2 regions of the Rothia sp. CCM 9416 genome follow, and region 1 is predicted to be linked to the other one. Evidence: riboswitches for the same ligand, from Rfam matches in the RefSeq annotation. Region 1 holds a riboswitch; the other holds the start of a gene.
What was found. A riboswitch is a leader RNA that binds a small molecule or an ion and turns the genes downstream of it on or off. The one in region 1 is predicted to bind S-adenosylmethionine.
Positions count from the first base shown of each region.

Region 2: linked by a shared signal. The riboswitch ahead of ACN080_RS01055 (PLP-dependent transferase) and the one ahead of ACN080_RS00255 (nuclease PIN) in region 1 are both predicted to bind S-adenosylmethionine.

Region 1 is NZ_JBLXXR010000001.1:55,318-60,508, forward strand. It holds gene ACN080_RS00250 (SNF2-related protein) at 1-3,025, opposite strand, end outside; SAM riboswitch class IV at 3,180-3,306, shown strand; gene ACN080_RS00255 (nuclease PIN) at 3,342-3,542, shown strand; gene ACN080_RS00260 (plasmid stabilization protein) at 3,539-3,970, shown strand; gene ACN080_RS00265 (SDR family NAD(P)-dependent oxidoreductase) at 4,001-4,774, opposite strand; gene ACN080_RS00270 (DUF6350 family protein) at 4,938-5,191, shown strand, end outside.
Region 2 is NZ_JBLXXR010000001.1:230,947-236,137, forward strand. It holds gene ACN080_RS01040 (hypothetical protein) at 1-203, opposite strand, end outside; gene ACN080_RS01045 (alpha/beta hydrolase) at 241-2,427, opposite strand; gene ACN080_RS01050 (hypothetical protein) at 2,433-2,705, opposite strand; SAM riboswitch class IV at 2,956-3,074, shown strand; partial or broken gene ACN080_RS01055 (PLP-dependent transferase) at 3,115-3,542, shown strand; gene ACN080_RS01060 (alpha/beta hydrolase) at 4,207-4,890, shown strand; gene ACN080_RS01065 (RNA-binding S4 domain-containing protein) at 5,052-5,191, opposite strand, start outside.

The DNA of each region.
Region 1 (5,191 bases):
GCAGGTGGGTGTCGTAGGCCTTGCGGTGAGCCGGGGCCAGTGGGACGTCAATGCGGGTGTCTGTCTTCTCAGGTAGGTCAGCGGCCACTACTTCCTTGGTGCGCCGTTTCATGAGTGGGCGGATCCGGCGGCGCAGGCGGCCCAGAGCTTTAGTTTCCTCGCCCGATTCGATGGGAGTAGCGTAGGAATCTTTAAAAGCGCGGGCGGAGGGGAAGAGCCCCGGCGCGGTAATGGAGAACATGGACCACAGTTCCATGAGGTTGTTTTCCATGGGGGTACCGGTGACCGCAATTTTGACGCGGGCCGGTAAGTCGCGGGCAGCCTGGTGGGCCTTGGTCTTGGCATTCTTAACGAACTGGGCCTCGTCGAGTATCAGTCCGTTCCAGGGCTGGGCGGTACCGAGAGAGTAGTAGCTTTCCTCATCGAGTCTAAAGAGGGCGTAGCTGGTCACCGCAACCTGCGCCCCGGCAATGGTCTTTTCCAGGGGGCGTTTGGATTTACGGACAGATTCCTCGACTCCTACCACGGTCAGCGAGGGCGCAAACTTCTTAATCTCCCGTACCCAGTTGGGTACAACGGAGGTGGGAGCAACTACCAGGAAAGGTGCCATCTGCTCCCGGCGCTCGCTGGCTTGTTCGGCGGCGTGCACAAAGAGCGCAATGGTTTGCAGTGTCTTGCCCAGGCCCATATCATCGGCTAGCACGCCACCCAAGGACTGCTCCCACAGGAAAGTAAGCCACTGGTAGCCCTCTACCTGGTAGGGGCGCAGGGTGGTGTGCAGGCAGGCGGGTACTTCCGCCAGACGGTGGTGTTCGAGGTTAAGCAGGGCGCTGACCTGCTCGTCCCAGGCGGTGACGGTGTGGGTTTCGGCGGCGAGTTCTTCGAGTTCTTCCCACAGGCCTACCTGGTGGCGGTTGATTTCCAGGGGTCCTGTCTTATCGGTGAGCTGCTGGGCTTCACGGAGCAAGTCTTGTAATTTCATGAACTCGGGCCGGTCCAGGGCAAAGTACTGGCCGTTGCCCAGGAGCAGGTGGGTCTGGTTTTTAGCCAGAGCGGCCAGGATGTCGGCAAAGCCTACAGTCCATTCACCGACCTTGATGGCGATACCCAGCCCGAACCAGTCTCGGCGGCGGGTGTCATCAACGGTCACAACAATGTCTGGGGCCTGGTCGAGTTCCTTGAACTCTGGCTGTGGCCCCCGGACCTGAACCCTGACCCCGTCAATCTTCTGGTAGGCGGGTAGGTAGGTTTCGAGCAGGGTTCGGGTGTCCCAGTTTTCGATGATGTGCTTGGTAAAGGGCACACCGGGGCGGATTCGCTTGACGTCTTTGAGTACTCGATATTCGTGGGCTGTGTCGCGGATATCGGCGCGGTCTTCCCCGGGGTAGCCCAGGGCATCGAGCACGATGGTTTCGTCGTCGGTGCCGGTGGGGTTGGCGGGGTACTCCCAGTGCCAGGCGGTGCTGGCTCTAAAGGGCGGGCCGGGTTCACTAAAAGTGATGGTCAGAACCAGGGAGGGGGTGCGTACTGTGGGGAGCTCCAGCTTTTCGGAGGTGGTCGCTACCGGCAGGGCGCGGGTGAGGGCGGGGTAGAAGTCAGAGAAAAAGGCCGGTAGGTCTTTGGAAGGAACGGTGACCGGTTGACTGGACATCAGGGATTCGGCGACGGCATCGAGCGGTTCGTCCAGCGGAATAAGGACTAGCTCGGCTTCTGGGCTGAGCCAGCGAGGGCGGTGCTGGTGGGGCACGGGTGCCTGGTGGGCCTGTTGAGTTTCTGGCTGGCCGGTGTGAATGGGGGCGCTTTCCTCCACATGGGCTAGTGCCGAGGGCAGGGCGGAGTCCCAGCGGGCGGCGGCGGCAGCTTCTACGTAATTAGCTTGGGCACTCCCACCCAGGGCGATTAAGCCCTGCCGGTTGGTGCCCATCTTGTGGGTGTAGCTTGCCGGAATGGTGTAGGAGCCCCAGCGGAGCAGGGGAGTGAGTTGGAGGGCGTCCTGGGAGCTGCCGCGTTCGGGGACGGGCGTGAGTTCCAGTTCTACCTGCGGGGTGTCGGCAATGACCAGCCCGGTTTCTTTGCCGTGGAGCAGAATGGGCAGGTTGATATCGTCGGCGGCCCGGAGCATCTGCCAGAGTAGGGATGAATCTACGGTGGAAAGCGATGCCCAGTCGCGGTGGGAGGTGTATATGGATTGGGAGCCGCGAATGACGGCGTAGAACTCGTTGAACCAGGTGGCGTGCTCAGCTAGCAGTCCGGTTCCGGCGGAGCCCGCGGCGTTTCCCGAGAACTTTTCCCAGCTTAGCCCGCCTTTAATCCAGCGGTCACGGGCACCCATCATCAGGGGGCGAGCTTCAATGGTGATGCGGGGTGAGCCGCTGCTTTTGGTCCAGCCATATTTGCCGGGGACGGTCAGGCGCAGGTCAAGGGCACCGGATACTCCGTGGTTGCGGTTGTCGTAGCCGGGGCGGGCGGCTAGGGAATGGGCCAGGGTACGCCGCCAGGTGGGTAGGGCGCTCTGGTCCGGGGTGCTGTCGGCGGGAGCAGGTTGCTCAAGGGGCAGGCTGTCTTGGGGGGCAGCCAGAGATGAGGCGGTGGTGATGCCAAATTTTTCGAGTTCCCGCATGGCTTCTGCGCTGGGTCGGGTGCGGCCGCTCTCAGTAGCGCGGGTGGTCCAGGTGCTTGATGAGGCCGTGAGCGCCCGCTTGGCTTTGGCTGAACGGTCGATGGCGGTCAGCATGAGCGCCACAGCGTGCTTGCAATTGTGGAGCACGGGGCAGGAACAGGTGGCAGAAAAGGAGTAGGAGCCTGCCGCAACTTGGGCCGGGAAAGTGATTCGGGTGCTGTAGGGCTGGGCTGTTGAGCCTGCTACCTGGCCTTCGAGAACCCGTTCGTTTTCGTCGTAGTGGTAGCGGATAACGCTCCCTTTCCGCATAGCGCCCTGCCCCCGGGTGTAGGTGCCTGAGCCCACCTGCCGAATAATGGCGGGTGCTGTGACTGGGATGTCGGGAAATGGTGCTGAATCTGCCACAAAAAACCTCACGCGTGCGGAGTAAATAGACCTAGTCTTCTAGCGTATCGCACGCTGATGAAAGCTGGCACCAGAAGATGAGAGGGAGGTCACGTTTTAAAAAATCTGGGCAAGAGTTTACAGGTGCCTGCGGTGTGAGTTATGGTTATACCAGCTTCAAGAGATTCAACTGTCAAGCTCCGACTTGGTTGAACGCCAACCCCATGTTCACGGGTGGCTCGGATGACGAAGCGGTCTTCATCGCGCATATTGGCGCTGTTTGGTGTAGACAAGAGCAAGTTTCGAAAGGAATGCGCACCTTAAGCGCAACGGCGATATGTCAAACACCCGCCCCCATGTCACTCTTCAAAAGAACAGGTCTGCAGCTGCTACGCCTGCCTGCGGTGGTTTTGTCGCTATCAGTATTCAGGACTATGCGCGTATCTCGAATGAGCGCAGTGAGTTCCTTAACTTCCTTCTGGCTCCTAACCCCAGCGGTATCCCAGCCCCTGAGTACGGTGCGCTGAAAGTTGCATGAGCCACGTCGGTCTGCTCCTTGATTCTGATGTCCTTGCCGAGATTCGCAAGGCTACCCCTCACCAGCAGGTTGTGAACTGCCTGCGCCGGAACTCCTACCGCACCATGTACGTCTCGGTGCTAAGCCTGGGCGAGCTTAAAGGGCTCTACCCCTACCCGGAGACTGAACGGTGGCTGGCTGAGCTGATTGACCGGTTTGGTGACCACCTCCTTGAGGTGGACACGCGGGTGTCTTTGGAGTGGGCTGGTCGTCATGCTGAGAGGCCCTTGCAGGCGGTGGGCTCTGAGTGCCCGGCTCCCCTGGCAAGGGCCGCTTTGGAGGGGCTGATGGCGGCCACAGCGACCGTGCACCGGCTTGAGATTATTTCGGGGAAAGCCGATGTCTACCGCACCTGGGGGGTTAGCGCTGTTAACCCTTGGGAGGACTAAGCAGGGAAGAGCACCCCCAGCCTGTGGATTCTAATAGTTCCGTGTGCGGGAAATCAGCGCCGCCACTGCCCTGCGGGGGATAATCTGCGAGATACCCGCTGCTACCTTATAGGGCAGGGAGGGCACACAGACCGGTTTACCGGCATTGACCGCAGCTATGGCTTCGGTAACTACCTGCTGGGGGCTGAGCCAGAATACGCCCGGCACTTTGGGCTGTTCTTGCCCCATGGCATGATGAAAATCCGAGCGGGTCAGGCCCGGGCAGAGGGCGGTTACATCAATACCTCGGTCCCGGTACTGGATATTTGCTGACTCTGAGACAACTACCATAAACCGTTTGACTGCTGAGTAGGTGCCACCTGGTGTAAAGGCCGCCACCGATGCGACATTGATAATGCGGCCCCTGCCCCTTGGGAGCATGGCGCGGATTGCGGCGTGCATGAGCTGAAGGGGGACAGCTGCCAGGACCTGCACCTGATCCAGATGCCGCTGGGCGGGGGCCTCCTCAAAAGGCTGGCCCAAACCGAAGCCCGCATTATTGACCAAAATTTCCACCGGGCGCTTAGCCTGAGCTAGCCGGTCAACGAGTTTTTGAACGTCACCGGAAACCAGTAGGTCCGCGGGGATGACCTCAACCTCTACCCTGTAGGTTGAGCGGAGCTGGCCAGCCAGATTTTCTAGGGTCTTCTCCCTACGCGCGGTCAGCACCAGGTTATAGCCCGCTGCGGCGTACTGCCGGGCGAACTCGGCGCCGATGCCGGCAGAAGCGCCGGTGACCAAAACATAGGTGTTCTCGATACTCATAGGGACACTCTACTCCCCGGCAATATCGTCCGTTGTCTGCCGTGGTTGAGGTTATTTTCACCGCACCTAGTATTCTTACGGTTCGTGACCAGGCGTAGAGACAGGAAACATGACATGATGAAAGGCGATGAATACCACCGTGCACCCCAAAAGAACCTTTCCCATGCCCCTGTGGCTTCAGGGCGCCGTTGAACTTGCTCTGGTTGCCCTGGTCTCCTATATCACCGTTGGGCTCATGCTCACAGCGGTCTGGTACACCAACGGTTTTAATACCGATACCGTTGCCGGCGCCCTGTCCGTGGCGGGCCATATCTGGTTGCTGGTCCACGGTGTCCCCCTGAATATGAACATACCCGCGCAGGGTAGCTTTTCGGCGGTGTCTGGGACGATGAGCCTGGTCCCACTGGGCCTCACTCT
Region 2 (5,191 bases), 180 kb from region 1:
TAGGTGTAGAGGGTGGGTTCTGTGCCGGTGGCGGTGATGGTGCCTTGGGTGAGGGTTTTGAATTCTTGTTCGATGGTGGTGGCGTTGGCTGTGGGGTTTGTGGTGGGGTTGGGTTGGGTGTTGCCACCACCGCAAGCGGTCAGAGCACCGAGCGAGGCCATAGAAATTACCAGAACCTTTCCTAGAGACGATTTAAAATACATTAGACTGTAGCTTCCTTCCTAGCCCCGGGCGGGGGCTCTAGACAGGGGAGGGGACAAAGGTCAGAACCTGGTCGCCGGTCATAGAAGACTGTGCCTTCCTAACCTTTTGCATAATTTCAGGGCGTACCCGCCCATTTTCATCGCAGTCAGCAGCAGTAACTGGAACTAACCGTAAACTATCGCCCTCACCCTCATAGTAGTAGGGCTTATAGAGTTTCAGATCCAAGTCTTCGGTGTAGCCCAGTGCCGCTCTCGCACCGTAGACCAGGCTCGAGGTTTGCTTGTGAGCGTAGCCCTGATTGTCGCCGTCAATGTTGAAGCCGTGCATATCAACATCCTCCAGGTAGTAACCATCGGCGGATATACCTTCAGTGGATTGGAAACGCTGGGCATCAGCAACAGCATAGGGGAGCAGACGATTTTCTTTCGAGATTAGCGATGAATCTAAGAGCCAGCCCGGCAGGTAGCCTCCGAGGGCTGTCCAGTCCTCCATTGAGTCGGTAAAGAAAATCTTTTGTCTGCCCTTGGCATCACGCTCCACATTCCAGCCCTCGGCTGAATTGGCATCGTAAATGCTCTCAATACCCAGACCGGCTGATCCATACATGACGATATTATCAACCTTGGTCTCTGAGACCTGCATGGCCTCGGCGGTAGTAGTTGTACCGTAGGAGTGGGCAATCACCGATATATGCGCATCACTATAGAGACCGTCTTTTTCACAGGTAACCGCCGTGGACTTAGTAACATTCAGCCCGTCAATAAAACCGGCTAGGTTTTGGCCGCCCTGTTCGGCCAGGTAGATATCGGTCACCATCTTTGACTGGGTAAAGGTCTTGCCACCCAAAAGCTGTCTGCCTTCTTCATCGAGATGAGGGGGAGTCTCGTAACCGATCCAGAGAACAACAGCAAGCTTGGGGTCGTTAGTGCCATGGAGTTGTTCTGCTCTATATTGTTCCTGGTAAATGTTAACGCCTGTTCCAGTTAGTTCAACCATGCTACCGGCCACATTATTGGTCATACCGGGGACCACCACGGTTACCTTATCGGCATCATCCACCGAGCCCAAGGAAACCGAAGCCAGCACATTGTTATAGTCATAGCCGTCCTCGTTCTCCGGCTTAATATTGGAGAGGTCGAGGCTGGTAACGTACCGGGGGATTCCGTCATCTCCCGTGGTCGCTGCTGCGAGCAGGTTTTCCAGAGCTTTTCTGGTGGCTTCATCAGTATTCGGGTCTTCTGCTACTGTTTTCGCTAACTTACGGTTAGCCTGATCCCTGACCGTGTACGGTACCCCGTCCATATTCCCCACAATCCCCGGGGCGGCAATAGTGAAAGCCTTTTGCTGGTTTTCATCCAACTGCGCCCACCAGGCCTTATAGGCCTCCGCCCGATCAATGTTGCTACCTTGCATCTGCAAAGGAAAACGGGCGAACTCCGGGTGAGCCGCAAAATACTCATTAATCTGCTGGGGTGTCAGCTGACTCAGCGCATCCAATAGCTGAGGCTGAAACTCATCGGATGCAGCAGCGGTTTCGAAAGCAAGAGTCAGAGCCTGAGCATCAAAACCCAGGAAGAAAGAAAGAACCTCATCAGCAGACGAGAAAGGAGCCAGCCCAGAAGCACCAGAAGACCGATCCACAAAGATGCCACCAATACCCGAAATATTGTATCCATTAACGGCGGTTGCTGACCGGGACGTGTATTGCTCCCGAATCTCATCAACCACAGCCTGCTGGGTAGCAATGCAAGCATTTGCCTCTGAGATGTCCTGGCGAAGAGAAAAAATCATTGAACCGCTTAGATCAGCGGACAACCGCCCCAGTGCGGAAGTGAGGGAATGACGTTCATAAAAGCGGAGTTTATCCTGAGCTTCTTCCTTGTGAATTTGGGCCTGTCGAGCTACCGAAAGAGCCGCGTCAGCCTTTTCCTGCATCTCTCGTAGGTTCTTCTGCCAGTCAGTCAGAACATCGTGAACTCGCTGAAACTCACCGGAGATTTTCTCACACATCGTGGCGCCCAGCTCAAAGGTATGCTCAATTTTGGTGATGCGGTTACTCCTACCGTCAATACACCTACCGCGGTTTAAAACTTTTCTAATAGCATCAATCTCGGTTTTGCGGGTAGACCAGTGGTTAATGGTCGCTTGCCAAGAATCAGGATCACCAGGGCAAGGGTCGCCACCTGTCAGAGGAGACCAATCCGATGGACGTGAACCCATCATGCCACCTACCCTTCTGCCCCATCGGCAATCTTAAAGGCATCGTATGCTGCCTGTGCACCATCCTGCGCATTCTGGAAAGATTCTGCAGCGTCAGAAAGCAAAGAGCTCTCCTGCCCTCCCAGGGCCGCGGCGTGATGTTCAGCCACAGGGTCGTGTGCACTCGCCGGGGTAGGAGCCTTGCTTTCCAAAAAGCCCTCAAAAGACTCCTTAGTTGCCTTGAAAGTATCAATCAGAGTCTGGAGCGTGCTGTATTCAAACTCAAGAACAGGTACGGGCATGAGGCTCCTTAACCTACGGTGGGAATAATACCTTGTGAACATTGTAGCCAGTTATTCTTCTGGGTCACCTTTCTTACCCCGGGGGGTTACCCATAAGTAACCCAAAGTGGGGGCAGGGCAGCCCGTATCAGAGCCTCGGCGGGCAACCCTGCCCGCCCCCCCATCGTAACTTACGCAATAAACAGACACATGAAGACTTTTTAAAACAGCATCTTGACCAACGACCGTTCGAAAGGGAAAACTAAAAGCAGGTCATGAGAGCCAGCGCTAAGCCCCAGCTAGCTGGCCGGCAACCCTCCACTCGCGGTGGGGTGCCCTGGGTGAAGACCTGGCACACCTCACCGAGAACCGGGTGTGCAAGCGCGGGACCGATGTGCCTCACTAACTCACCCGAGGGCATCAGAACCTTTACCCCCTCTTCAACCAGCCCGATCAGGGCTACCAGGGCCTGGTCTACGCCCGCGACCTGGGCAAGGACGGTGCCTTTGGGGTCAACCTCTCCTACATCCTCAAAGCCCGCGTGGCTCTGCTGCGTGACCTGGGTTCCTCCATCGCACCCACCAACGCCTTCAACATCGCTATCGGCCTGGAAACCCTCTCACTGCGCGTCGAACGCCACGTAGAGAATGCCCGCAAGGTGGCAGACTACCTGCAGGCGCACCCGGCAGTAGAGTCCGTGACTTACTCCGGCCTAAAAACCTCCCCTACTACACCCTGGCGCAGAAGTACCTACCCAAGGGCGCCGGTGCCATCGTTGACTTCACCCTCAAAGACGCTGATTCCGCTACCGCCCAGAGGTTCGTGGACTCCCTGGCCCTGGCCCGCCGGATCGCCCACACCACCTACCGCTGCGCCGCCGAACTAAACTTTCGTTTTGGCCGCGATGCCCAGGAGCAACAGAACATTCTCCACTGCCTACCGGCTGACCGTGGCCGCTACCAGGTAGAGAACTATCTGGACTACCACGGCCAGAAACTGACCGCACGGTTTGACGCTAACTCTTATCTAGCTATCAATGAAGCCCTGCTCTCTCACGACCTTGGCCGTGACAGGAGCGGGCTGCTGAGAGCACTGGCGCTTTCTACCTGCCACTGGACCATTGCCTACGTTGACTCAGATAGGCTCTTCTTCCCCTCCGACTCCCACATTATGGCCGCATCACTACCGCAACCGGTTGAGCCTGAGGTCATTCACTCACCCTGCCGGTACGACGGGTTCCTGATTGAACACGAGCAACTCGAACGCATCCTTGCCCGCAGTCTTGAAGCCCAGGACGCCGCTGACAGGCTAGGGTCAGTAACCCACAAAAAGCACCTGTGGGCGGTAGCCTAAAGTAAGCTCCGCCGGTGATAAATTGGGTACGAAAAGACCGAGGCAAGCTCCGCAAGCTACCCCTAGAACTCAACAGCTAATCGCAGCAGCTGGCAAAATTCGCCTGGCGGGGTAGGTTGCTTACGCTTCACCCATAAGCCGGACTTACAGACTCACCGAGGAGCGTGTCATGAGTCAGCATGTTGCTGAGTATTCAAAAGCCGAGCCCTTCCGCCGGGGAACCCACCTGGTCGTCCTCTTGCACGGCTACGGCTCCCACGAACAAGACCTCATGGGCCTGGTCAACCACCTGCCCCAAGAGGGCATCACCTACGCCTCAGTACGGGCACCCCAGCCGGTAGGCTACGCCCTGCCCGCCGACGCCAAGGACGCCTTCATTGGCGCACCCGCCGTGGGCTACCAGTGGTGGCCCCTCAACCAACAACTAGAAACCGTAGGGTTCCGTGCCATCGAACTGGCCGTGGACTACGTCCTGGAATGGCTAGAACCCCTTGCCGCCAACTACCGCAGCCTCAACCTGCTTGGCTTCTCCCAGGGTATGGCCATAGCAACCAGCATTGCCCGCCACCGGCCCGACCTGGTGCGCACTGTGATTGGGCTGTCCGGCTATGTGGTCGACGGGGGAGAGGGCTACTTCAAAGATGCCGAGCTCACCGCTCAACCTCTACCACTGTTCTGGGGCCGGGACGAAGCTGACCCCATCATCACTGCCGAAAAGGTCAGCTTCACCCAAGAATGGGTCAAAGACCACACCAGCCTCACCGACTACCTCTACGCGGGCATCGGCCACGGGATTGCCCCCAGCGAACTAGCGCACATGAGCACCTTTATCCGCGAGAACATCTTGAACTAAAGAGAAAACCGGCGGGCTGAATCATGCCAAACAGCCCGCCAGTACTAGGGCACAAAAGAGCAAAGCCTAGGCTGAGGCCCTTGGCTCAGCACCCTAGCGACCAACTGGCTCGGGGCTGGCGTTAAGGGTCTTGGCCGCTAGGGTGCTGAGTTCACGCTTACCTAGTCGTGCGCCACCTGCACCGTGACCCCATTGAGAGTCACCCTATCCCCAGCATGCAACTGGCGGCCACGCTGCTCACAAATATCACCGTTCACCTTAACAAGGCCGTCCCGGATCACCTCACGGGCATGAACCCCGT